Regions from separate parts of the Azospirillum sp. BE72 genome, predicted to be linked through region 1. Evidence: predicted binding sites of a transcription regulator. Region 1 holds the regulator's gene; each other region holds the start of a gene.
What was found. Region 1 encodes PhoB, which activates phosphate uptake and scavenging genes when phosphate is short. Its sites were predicted from a motif close to TNTCATAAAACTGTCA; they were not measured.

Region 1 (4,000 bases):
CGGCATGCCGCGCTCCGCCCCGCTGGTCGGCGGGCTGGTGATGGCGCTGATGACGCTGCCGGTCATCATCATCTCGGCCCGCGTCGCGCTGAAGGCGGTGCCGCCGTCGATCCGCGAGGCGGCGCTGGGCATCGGCGCCTCGCCCCTGCAGACGGTTCTGCACCATGTGCTGCCGCTGGCGATGCCCGGCATCCTCACCGGCACCATCATCGGCATGGCCCGCGCGCTGGGCGAGACGGCGCCTCTGCTGATGATCGGCATGGTCGCCTTCATCGTCGACGTGCCCCACGGGCTGACCGACAGCGCCACGGTGCTGCCCGTTCAGATCTACATGTGGGCCGACAGCCCGGAGCGTGCCTTCACCGAACGCACCTCGGCGGCGATCCTGATCCTGCTCGGCGTCCTGATCCTGCTGAACGGGACGGCCGTGATCCTGCGCAAGATTTTCGAGAGACGGTGGTGAGCGCCCCATGAGCATTACAAGCGGCATCCCGAGCGGCATTCCGGGCCAGCTGAAGCTGCGGCCTCGCGGCGACCAGCGCCCCGGTCAACACCCTGGGCAGCGTTCCGGCGCCGACCTGCCGGCCAAGATGACCACCCGTGGGGTGAAGGTGTTCTACGGTGCCAAGCAAGCGCTGAAGGGCATCGACCTCGACATCCACGAGAACCGGGTGCTGGCGCTGATCGGCCCGTCCGGCTGCGGCAAGTCGACCTTCCTCCGCTGCCTGAACCGGATGAACGACACCGTCGAGGGCTGCCGGGTCGAGGGACGGATCGCGCTGGACGGCGAGGATGTCTACGGCAAGGCCGTTGATGCGGTGCAGCTGCGCGCCCGCGTCGGCATGGTGTTCCAGAAGCCGAACCCGTTTCCGAAATCGATCTACGACAACATCGCCTATGGCCCGCGCATCCACGGCCTCGCTTCCGGCCGCGACGAACTGGACGAGGTGGTGCAAACCTCCCTCAAGCGCGCCGGCCTGTGGGGCGAGGTGAAGGACCGCCTGCGCGAGCCCGGCACCAGCCTGTCCGGTGGCCAGCAGCAGCGGCTGTGCATCGCCCGCGCTATTGCCGTCAGCCCCGAGGTGATCCTGATGGACGAGCCCTGCTCGGCGCTCGACCCCATCGCGACCGCCCATATCGAGGAGCTGATCGACGAGCTGCGGGCCAACTACACCATCGTCATCGTCACCCACAACATGCAGCAGGCCGCCCGCGTGTCGCAGCGCACCGCCTTCTTCCATCTCGGCGAGATGGTGGAGTGCGACGACACCGAGGAAATCTTCACCAACCCGCGCGACGAGCGCACCCAGGGCTACATCACCGGCCGATACGGCTGAGAGCCCTGCCCCGAGCCCCGCCCTTGAGCCCTGCCTGATTTTTGCGCCCCTTCCCTCCTTTGTTGAAAAGGCTGTCCCATGCCGGTTAACGTCGAGACGCGCGCTGTGAACGGAGCCTCCATGAACGCGGCCCTGAAGCCGCTCGTCCTGGTCGTCGAGGACGAGGCCGACATTCTGACGCTGTTGAAGTACAACCTGGAAAAGGAAGGCTTCCGCGTCGCCACCGCCAGCGACGGCGAGGAGGCTCTGCTGGCCGCCGGCGAACAGACGCCGCACATCGTGCTGCTCGACTGGATGCTGCCGTTGATGAGCGGGCTGGAGGTCTGCCGCCAGCTGCGCCGCAACGCCAAGACCCGCGACATCCCGATCATCATGCTGACCGCCCGCGGCGAGGAAGGCGACCGGGTGCGCGGCCTGAATTCCGGTGCCGACGACTACATCACCAAGCCCTTCTCCCCAACCGAGCTGGTGGCGCGCATGCGCGCGGTGCTGCGCCGTGCGTCGCCCGGCATGACGGACGAGGTGCTGACCTTCGCCGACGTGACGATGGATCTGGCCGCCCACCGCGTACGTCGCAACGGCCGGGACGTACATCTCGGCCCGACCGAATTCCGCCTGCTGCGCCACTTCATGCAGCATCCCGGCCGCGTCTTCTCGCGCGAACAGCTGCTCGATCTGGTGTGGGGCCATGATGTGTACGTCGAGCCGCGTACGGTCGACGTACACATCCGCCGCCTGCGCAAGGCGATGAACGAGGTGGACGAGCTGGACCTGATCCGCACTGTCCGGTCGGCGGGGTATGCGCTGGATACGAAGTCGGTGTGAGGGAAAGTTATACCCCAACCTTGATCCTCCCCCGCTGGGCGGGGAGAAGATGAGTGCTTGTGCGGGTGGGCGACGGCAGTCCCTCCCCCGCCCAGCGGGGGAGGTTAGGTGGGGGTCCAACGTCCCCCCTGACATACCCCGCCCGGCAGCGCTACACTTCCCCCATGATCCTGCTCTTCACCGACTTCGGCCTCTCCGGCCCCTACACCGGCCAGATGAAGGCGGTGCTGGCGCAGCAGGCGCCAACCGTCCCCGTCATCGACCTGTTCGCCGACGCTCCCGCCTTCGACCCACAGCTGTCGGCCTACCTTTTGGCGGCCTACGCCGCGGCCTTTCCCACCGGCAGCGTCTTTCTCTGCGTCGTCGATCCGGGTGTCGGCACCGACCGGCGGCCGGTGATGGTGGAGGCCGATGGGCGCTGGTTCGTCGGCCCCGACAACGGCCTGTTCGCCCTGACCGCCCGCCGCGCAACGTCGTTAAACGCCTGGACCATCGACTGGATTCCGGACCGGCTGTCCGCCAGCTTCCACGGCCGCGACCTGTTCGCCCCCGTCGCCGCCAGCCTCGCCACAGGCCGGCCGGTTGAGCGCAGCCCGCTCCCCCGTGCCGCCATCGACCGTCCCGACTGGCCCGACGAACTGGCGCGCATCGTCTATGTCGATGTCTATGGCAACGCCATGACGGGCATGCGGGCATCCGCCCTGCCCGCCGATGCGGTGCTGAGCGCCGCCGGCACCCGCATCGTCCATGCCCGCACCTTCGGCGCGGTCGGGCCGGGGGAGCCGCTGTGGTACGGGAACTCCAACGGGCTGGCAGAGATCGCCGTCAACCGCGGGCGGGCCGACCGCATGCTCGGCCTCAGGCTCGGCGATGCGGTGACGATGGAGTCCTGAATGGACGCAAAAGAAAACCGCCCGGAAGCGGGTGCTTCCGGGCGGCTGATGCTTGTCCGATCAGGCGTCTTCAGGCTCAGTCGTTGTTGCGCTGGCCCAGGAACTGCAGCAGGAACTGGAACAGGTTGATGAAGTCCAGGTAGAGCGTCAGGGCGCCCATCAGGGCCAGCTTGCCGGTGCTCTCGTGATCGTAGCCCTCGGCGTAGCTTTCCTTGATCGACTGGGTGTCGTAGGCGGTCAGGCCGGTGAAGATCAGCACGCCGATCGCGGAGATCGCGAAGTGCAGGGCCGGCGACTGGAAGAAGATGTTCGCCAAGCCGGCGATGACCAGGCCGATGACGCCCATCATCAGGAACGAGCCCATCTTCGACAGGTCGGCCTTCGTGGTGTAGCCGTACAGGCTCATCGCCAGGAAGGTCGCGGCGGTGACGAAGAAGGTCAGCGCGATCGACGCCCCGGTGAAGACCAGGAAGATGGCCGACATCGACAGGCCCATCGCGCCGCAGTAAGCCCAGAAGATCATCTGTGCCGATGCGAAGGACAGGCGCTGGATGCCGAAGGACAGCACCATGACGAACGCCAGCGGGGCCAGCATCACCACCCACTTCAGCGGAGTGCCGAAGATGGCCGCCATCATGGCCGGGCTGGACGACACCAGTGCGGCGACCAGGCCCGTCAGAATAAGGCCGGCGCCCATGTAGTTGTACACGCGCAGCATGTGCTGGCGCAGGCCTTCGTCGAAGTATCCCCGATCTGTCGCGCGGCCTGCGGTCGCGAAGCGGTTATAGGTCGGGTCTGCCATGTTGGTTTCCTCGGTGGAATAGGGTGATCCCGTCGCCATGACATATTGGCGAGTCCGCAAATCGGTTCAATAGGAATCGGCAGCGGTTCTCCAAGATGAAAAAGCTTTCACGTTTCGTTTTTGCTACCGCTTTCTGCCGAGGG
Region 2 (4,000 bases), on a different contig from region 1:
GCCTATCACGGCATCGTCCCGGTCGCCGAGCCGGCCGACGGCGTCGCGGCGGAGCCCTACGACGTGGTCGGCCCGGTGTGCGAGAGCGGCGACACCTTCGCCGTGCAACGCCCGCTGCCGCCGCTGGCCGACGACGACCTCGTCGCCTTCCTGTCGGCCGGCGCCTATGGCGCGGTGATGGCATCGACCTACAACACCCGGCCGCTGGTGCCGGAGGTTCTGGTCAACGGCGACCGCTTCTCCGTCATCCGCCCCCGCCCGACGGTGGAGGAGATGCTGGCGGCCGAGCGGGTGCCCGACTGGCTGTAAGGGCTGACGTATCTTGAAAGCCCCTCTCCCCTTGCGGGGCGGGATCGGCCAAACGCCAACGGCGTTTTGCCGACCCGCGGGTTGGGGTGAGGGGTCGCAAATCCAGACTTCCACCGGCCTTGCGGCCGCCGCACCCCTCATCCCAACCCTTCTCCCGCAAGGGGAGAAGGGCTTTACACGACGAACAAAGCCCAAATACGATTTCTCTGCGGAAAGAGGGACTCCAGCCTCTTCCCATCCCCTCAGGTGCGGATCAGCCCGTCCGTTTTTGACGGCTCCGCCGGCGGATTGACCGGGCCCGGCGACAGCTGCCAGCCGTCGAGCGCGCGTCTCAGCGCGTCCAGCCCGGCACCGGCGGAGGATTTGGCCTCGTCGGCGGCGCGGGTGATGGCGGCGCAGAGTTCGGCGCGCCGCTTGGGATCGTCGCGGCTTTCCTCCAGCGCGCGGCCGACATCGTCAGTCGTCCCGCCGTTCCTGGCGTCGGGCGGCGCCGTCTTCGGGTCGATGCCCAGGAGCGGCAGCAGATACTCCCGCCCCTTCTCGCGCGCCAGCGCCACCGCCTTGTCCCCGAACCGCTCCGCCGTCGCCAGACCGGCATCCCAGGTGCTGAGCGCGGCCGAGACGGTCGGGCTGCAGCGGCCGGCGGGGTCCTCCGGCGACGCCGTCTGCGCCTGCAGCGGGGCGGCCGAAAGCAGCAGGACCGCCAGGGCCGGCACGGCAAGGCGGCGGATGGAACTGGATGGGCACGTCATGCGGGCAAACCTGCGGTCTTGAAGGGGCGTGACGGTCATTTGGGGAGGCGGCATGCGCCTTTCCATAGCCCCGCCCGATCCGGCACGGCCGACCCGGATCATTCCGTCCAGCGCCTGGAAAGTACGCAGAGGCCGCAACCTGTGGCGATTTTGCTACCAAATGACTGTTTCATGACTGTTACATGACATGCCGCCGCTGCACTGGGCGGCGAAGCGTGCTAAGAGCAGCGCAAAATCACTCCAGTTACCGCGAGTCACCGTCCCATGCTGCTGCGCGCTTTCCGTTCGCTGATGCCGAAGGAGGAACGCTTCGTCGACCAGTTCGTCGAGCAGGCCCGCCACATCGTGGCCGCAGCCGCCGCGCTGGAAGCGGTGATGGACGCGGGTCCGGAGGAGCGGGCACAGAAGATCGCGGCGCTGAAGCGGGTGGAAAAGGACGCCGACCGCATCGCCAAGGATGCCGGGCGCGACCTGCACCGCGCCTTCATCACCCCCTTCGACCGCTCGGACATCCTGTCGCTGATCAACGCGCTGGACGACGCCATCGACCTGATGGACGAGGTTCCGCGCCATGCCGGCCTCTACGGCATCGAGACGTTCGACGAGCCGATGCGCCGCTTCGTCGTCCTGATCCGCCAGCAGGCCGACGTGATGGTGGAGCTGATGCCGCTGCTGGGCGCCATCGCCCGCAACGCGGAACGCATCGACCATCTCTGCGGCCGCATGTCCGACCTGGAGGACGAGGCCGACGACGTGCTGCGCAGCGCCCTGCAGTCGCTGATCGCGGAGAAGCCGGACATGATCGCCTTCCTCGGCCGGCGCGAGCTGTACGAGATGCTGGAGGCGGTGACCGACCGGTGCGACGACGTCGGCGACCTGGTCGCGGGCATCACGCTCGATCAGGTCTGAGGCGGCGGCAATGGAGGCCCTCCAGCTCGCACTGCCGGCGATCATCTTCATCGTCTTCGTGGCGCTCGCCTTCGACTTCATCAACGGCCTGCACGACGCGGCGAACTCCATCGCCACCGTGGTGTCGACCCGCGTGCTGTCGCCCAAGCTGGCCGTGCTGTGGGCGGCTTTCTTCAACTTCATCGCCTTCCTGTTCTTCGGCCTGCATGTCGCCACCACCATCGGCACCGGTCTGGTCGATCCGCTGGTGATGGACCCGGCGGTGATCCTGGCGGCGCTGATCGGCGCTATCGGCTGGAACCTGATCACCTGGTATCTCGGGCTGCCGTCCTCGTCGTCCCATGCGCTGGTCGGCGGCATCGCCGGGGCCGGCATCGCCAAGGCCGGGTTCAGCGCCATCATCGCCAGCGGCTTCACCAAGACGGCGGTCGCCATCGTGCTGTCGCCGGGCATCGGCCTGCTGCTGGCGCTGCTGCTGATGCTGGTGGTGTCCTGGGTGCTGCGCCGCTCCGCCCCCTTCACGGTCGACCGGCAGTTCCGCCACCTCCAGCTCGTCTCCGCCGCCCTCTACAGCCTGGGCCACGGCGGCAACGACGCGCAGAAGACGATGGGCATCATCGCCGTCCTGCTGTTCAGCCAGGGCATGCTGGGCGATACCTTCTACGTCCCCTTCTGGGTCATCATCACCTGCCAGGCGGCGATGGGGCTGGGCACGATGATGGGCGGCTGGCGCATCGTCCGCACCATGGGCTCGCGCATCACCGACCTGAAGCCCTATCAGGGCTTCTGCGCCGAGACCGCGGGCGCCATCACGCTGTTCGGCGCGACGTGGCTGGGCATTCCGGTTTCGACCACCCACACCATCACCGGCGCCATCGTCGGCGTCGGCTCCGCCCGCCGCACCTCGGCGGTGCGCTGGGGCTTGGCGGGCCGAATCGTCTGGGCCTGGGTGCTGACGATTCCCGCCTCCGGCATCGTCGCCGCCCTGTCCTACCTGCTGGTGGCCGGCCTGCTGACCCCGTAAGCGGGCCGCCGGCCCGTTCGACCGGGCGGAGAATCGGGGGCAGGAACACGACGCGAACGGATAAACCCTTCGTTCAGCAGCGCGGCCTTGACCCGGAAGGGCGGGAACGGCAGGATCGGTGCGGTGGAGACAGGATACCGGTCATGCCGCATATCGAACGCACCGACCAAGGCGAGCAGTATGTGCTTCCCGGCACCGAACGCCGGACGGCTCCCGGCTTGCCCTATGCGGCGGAAGCCGACGGCCAGCTGACCCTTCATTTCTACGCCCCGCCCGAGAAGTCCGAACGCCGGTCCCGCCCGACCTCCGCGCGCGCCCTGCCCGCCACCCCGGCGATGCCCGCGGTGATGCCTGCCGCGATGACCCAGGTCCAGACCTCCACGTCGGGAGAGGCCACGCCGCAAAGCCTGTTCGGCCGCCGCCTCGCCCATTTCCCGCGGGTGTTCGAGCAGCCCTGAGGGCTGTCCACGACCGTTTACGCGACGCCCGTGCGGCTGCGGCCGGATGCAAGGGTGCGGGCGACCTGACGCAGCAGGATCTCGCGGTCATAGGGCTTGCCGATGTGCCCGTTCATGCCGGCCTCGCGGCACTGGCGCCGTTCCTCTTCTGATGAGCCGGCGGTCAGCGCCAGGATCGGCACATCGCCGCGGGACGGCGGCATCGCGCGGATGGCCCGGCTGGCCGCCAGCCCGTCCATGCCCGGCATCTGCACGTCCATCAGCACCAGATCATAGTCGCCGGCCCGCACCGCCTCCACCGCCTCGGCACCGTCGGCAACCAGATCGATGCCATAGCCGCTGTCGCGGAACAGGGCCGCCAGCAGTTCGCGGTTGATCGACAGATCCTCGGCGATCAGCAGGCGCGGCGGCCCGGCCGGCCGGGGTGCGGCAGGAGCCGGCACGGAAACCAGGGGAGACGCCGGGACGGAGGAAGGCGCAGGCACCGCCGCCCCGCGCGCTCCGGTGATGCGGGCCAGCTGCTGGCGCAGTTCGTCGATGGAGAAGGG
Region 3 (4,000 bases), 810 kb from region 1:
CAGCGGAAGGCCCGCCCGGCTTCAGGCCGATGACGACGCTGCGTTCGGCCAGGAACTCCGCCACGCCATCGGCGGTCAGCGGGCGCGACAGCCAATAGCCCTGCAGCGTGTCGCAGCGGTAGGCCTGGAGGTACAGGCGCTGTTCGGCCGTCTCCACCCCCTCCGCCACCACACCGAGGTCGAGGGCGTGGGCAAGCGCCACCACCGCCTGGACGATGGCGGCGGCGTCGCGGTCCTCCACCATCGCCTGGACGAACTGCTTGTCGATCTTCAGCGCTTCCACCGGCACCCGCCGCAGGGTGGCGAGCGACGACCAGCCCGTGCCGAAATCGTCCAGCACCATCCGGATCCCGGCGCCGCGCAGCTGCAGCAGGGCCTCCCGCGCGTCGGCGGTCTGGCTGAACATCGCGGTTTCGGTCAATTCCAGCTTCAGGTTTGCGGCGGGCAGGCCGGTTTCGCCCAGGATACCCAGCACCTTCAGCACAAGACCCGGATCGTCGAGCTGACGGGCCGACAGGTTCACCGACACCGGAACGTCGACGATACCGGCGCGGAGCCAGCCGGCCGCCGCCGCGCAGGCGGCGCGCAGGGTCCATTCGCCCAGCAGGTGGATCGCCTCGCCCTGTTCGGCCATCGGCACGAAGACGTCCGGGGGCAGCATGGTGCCGTCGGACAGGCGCCAGCGCGACAGCGCCTCGAACCCGGTCAGGCGGTTGGTGAAGACGTCGGCCTGCGGCTGGAAGACCAGCGACAGCTCCTGCCGATCGATGGCATCGCGGACCCGCTCGACGAATCCCGCGTCGGATGTCCCCGGCGTTTCGGGCCCGTTCGACGTCGCGTGCGTGTTCGCCACCGTCCGCTCCATTCCGCCAACCTTTGCCGGTCGCTGCCCGGCTCTCCCTGGCATAACAACCACAGCAATGGTTTGTTAACCATGTCGCGAAAGAGCTTGACGAATTTTATATGGTTACGAAAGAGTTAACGTTGCTGGGTTGGTGACAAGAAAGAGGCTAAGCGGAGACCTCACCGCTCCCCATCATTGGGACAGACAATCACCCATGGGGTGCCTCATGCTTGAGTCGGCTGGGCAGCAGCTCCCCCGATTGATCGAGCACCGGGTAGGCGGCGGCGACCAGATGGGCGTTGATGCGGCGCAGGTCGCGCAGGATATCCAGATGCAGGGCGCTGGTTTCCACGCTTTCGGTCCGTCCGGCACGCAGCCGGGCGAAATGCGCCTCCGTCGCGCTGGTTTCCAGATCGCGGATGACCTCCTTCTCGCGCATCAGTGCGCGGGCGGAACGGATGTCGCCGGACACGAAGACGGCGGCGGCCAGCCGCTGGGTCTCACTCAGCCGTTCCAGCATGCCGGCGATCTCAGCCGCGCCTTCGGTGGAGAAGCGCAGCCTGCGCCGGATCTTCTTCGACGCGGCCTCCATCAGGTTGCGGTCGACGATGTCGCCGACATGTTCGAGGTTGATGGTGAAGGTCAGCACGTCGGACACCCGACGGGCGTCGCGTTCGTCCAGATCCTCGACGTTGATCTGGGTGAGGTAGCGCTTGATCGTGTCGTGCAACCGGTCGAGCACGTCGTCCATCCTGCGGATCTCCTGCACCCGCTTGCGGTCGTCGGTCTGGAGCACGTCCAGCGCGCCGCGCAGCATGCTGTCCACCGTGTCGGCCATCCGCAACGCCTCGCGTGAGGCGTTGGCGATGGCGAGATGGGGAATGCGCAGGGCGCTGCGGTCGAGATAGAGCGGCATCGCCGGATCGGCGACCGCCACCCGCTCCGGGAAAAGCCGGGTCAGGGCCCGCGCGAACCAGGGCAGCGGGCCGATGAACAGCGCGGCCATCGCCAGATTGAAGGCGAGATGGAAGTTGGCGGCCAGCCGGGTGGCATCCGGCGACACCATCTGCAACCCGGCGGTGATCGGCCCCAGCAGCGGCACGACGATCAGGCAGCCGACGAGGCGGTTGACCAGGTTGCCCACCGGCAGGCGCCGGGCCGCCGGGTTTTGGCCGTCGCCGCCCGGTCCCTCGATGATCGGATTGATCGCGCTGCCCAGGTTGGCGCCGGCCACCATGGCGACGGCGGCCTCGGGCGCGATCACCCCGCCGCCGGCCAGCGAGGCGATCAACAGGATCGCGGCGACGCTGGAATGGGCGGCCCAGGACAGGATGGCGGCCAGCAGCACCGCCACCACCGGATCGGCGGTCAGCATGCCCAGCATCCGCTGCAGCATCGGCGCGTTCTCCGCCGGGGCGATGGTTGCCAGCAGCAGGTGCAGCGACAGCAGCATCAGGCCCAGCCCGATGGCGACCCGGCCCAGGTCGCGGCTGCGCGTCCGGCTGCCGCGGCGGAAGGCGAGGAAGCCGCCCAGCAGCAGCACCGGCGCCACATGGGAAACGTCGAAGGCCAAAACCTGGACGATCAGGGTGGAACCGACATTGGCACCCAGCATCACCGCCAGCGCCGGCATCAGCGACACCAGCCCGTTGGCGGTGAAGCCGGTCGCCATCAGGCCGGTTGCGGTGCTGCTCTGCAGCAGCATGGTGATGCCCATGCCGGACAGGAAGGCGGTCCAGCGGTTGCGCAGCCCGGCGCCCAGGATGCGGCGCAGATCGCCGCCCAGCGCGCGGGTCAGCCCGCTCTGCACCATGTGCAGCCCCCACAGGAGCAGCACGACATTCCCGGCCAGTTCCAGCAGCACCCGTGTCGCCTGCATCGCACCCCCTCTGTCGGATCGGGGATGCGATCAGGCGGCACCCCTAACTGAAGGGTGGGGTGCGCTGATTGTTACGACAATATGACAGTTGGGTGACGGCGGAGGTGGAATGGGGGCCGTTACGCCCCCGTCCCCTCAAACCCCGTCTGATCAGACGTTGAAGCGGAAGTGGAAGATGTCGCCGTCCTGGACGACGTATTCCTTGCCTTCCTGGCGCATCTTGCCGGCGTCCTTCGCCCCCTGCTCGCCGCCCAGCGTGACATAGCTGGTGTAGTCGATGGTTTCGGCGCGGATGAAGCCGCGTTCGAAGTCGGTGTGGATGACGCCCGCCGCTTCCGGGGCCTTGGCGTTGCGGCGCACGGTCCAGGCGCGCGTCTCCTTGGGGCCGACGGTGAAGAAGGTGATCAGGTCCAGCAGCTTGAAGCCGGCGCGGATCAGCTTGTTCAGGCCGGTTTCCTCCAGCCCCATCGATTCCAGGAACTCCGCCTTCTCGGCCGGGTCGGTCAGCTGGGCGACCTCGGACTCGATGGCGGCGGAGATGACGACGACTTCGGCATTCTCGGCCTTGGCCTTTTCGGCGACCTTGGCGGAGAAGCTGTTGCCGGTGGCGGCGGACGCCTCCTCCACGTTGCAGACATAGAGCACCGGCTTGGCGGTCAGCAGCATGAACTGCTTGAACACCGGCCGCTCCTCGTCCGAAACCTCGACCACGCGGGCCGGCTTGCCGTCCTGCAGCACCTTCAGGGCGCGCTCCATCAGGTCGGCCTTGATCTTGCTGTCCTTGTCGCCGCCCTTGGCCTTCTTTTGCAGGCTGGTCAACTGGCGTTCCAGGCTTTCCATGTCGGCGAGCATCAGCTCGGTCTCGACCACCTCGGCGTCGCGCAGCGGGTCGACGTTGCCCTCGACATGGGTGATGTCGTCGTCTTCGAAGCAGCGCAGCACATGGACGATGGCGTCGACCTCGCGGATGTTGGCGAGGAACTGGTTACCCAGCCCTTCACCCTTCGACGCGCCGCGGATCAGGCCGGCGATGTCCACGAACTCCAGCTGGGTCGGGACGACCTTCTGCGACTTGGCGATCTCCGCCAGCTTGTCCTGCCGCGGGTCGGGCACGCTGACGCGGCCGACGTTCGGCTCCTTGGTGCAGAAGGGGAAATTCGCCGCCTCCGCCGCCTGGGTGGCGGTCAGCGCGTTGAAGAGGGTCGACTTGCCGACGTTCGGCAGGCCGACGATGCCGCAATTGAAGCCCATGGGTGGGTGCTCGCCGTCGGAAATGC

Region 2: the regulator PhoB is predicted to act here: its motif matches at 1,234-1,249, upstream of J2Y49_RS14300 (DUF47 domain-containing protein).
Region 3: the regulator PhoB is predicted to act here: its motif matches at 2,806-2,821, upstream of J2Y49_RS04635 (Na/Pi cotransporter family protein).

Annotation. Positions count from the first base shown of each region.
Region 1 covers NZ_JAVDTO010000001.1:126,191-130,190, forward strand. The annotation lists gene pstA (phosphate ABC transporter permease PstA) at 1-463, shown strand, start outside; gene pstB (phosphate ABC transporter ATP-binding protein PstB) at 591-1,337, shown strand; gene phoB (phosphate regulon transcriptional regulator PhoB) at 1,458-2,162, shown strand; gene J2Y49_RS00665 (SAM-dependent chlorinase/fluorinase) at 2,327-3,055, shown strand; gene J2Y49_RS00670 (Bax inhibitor-1/YccA family protein) at 3,132-3,857, opposite strand.
Region 2 covers NZ_JAVDTO010000003.1:586,442-590,441, forward strand. The annotation lists gene lysA (diaminopimelate decarboxylase) at 1-309, shown strand, start outside; gene J2Y49_RS14295 (hypothetical protein) at 552-1,061, opposite strand; gene J2Y49_RS14300 (DUF47 domain-containing protein) at 1,326-1,970, shown strand; gene J2Y49_RS14305 (inorganic phosphate transporter) at 1,981-2,994, shown strand; gene J2Y49_RS14310 (hypothetical protein) at 3,138-3,452, shown strand; gene J2Y49_RS14315 (response regulator) at 3,470-4,000, opposite strand, start outside.
Region 3 covers NZ_JAVDTO010000001.1:939,406-943,405, forward strand. The annotation lists gene J2Y49_RS04625 (NUDIX hydrolase) at 1-33, shown strand, start outside; gene J2Y49_RS04630 (EAL domain-containing protein) at 1-853, opposite strand, end outside; gene J2Y49_RS04635 (Na/Pi cotransporter family protein) at 1,053-2,723, opposite strand; gene ychF (redox-regulated ATPase YchF) at 2,874-3,974, opposite strand.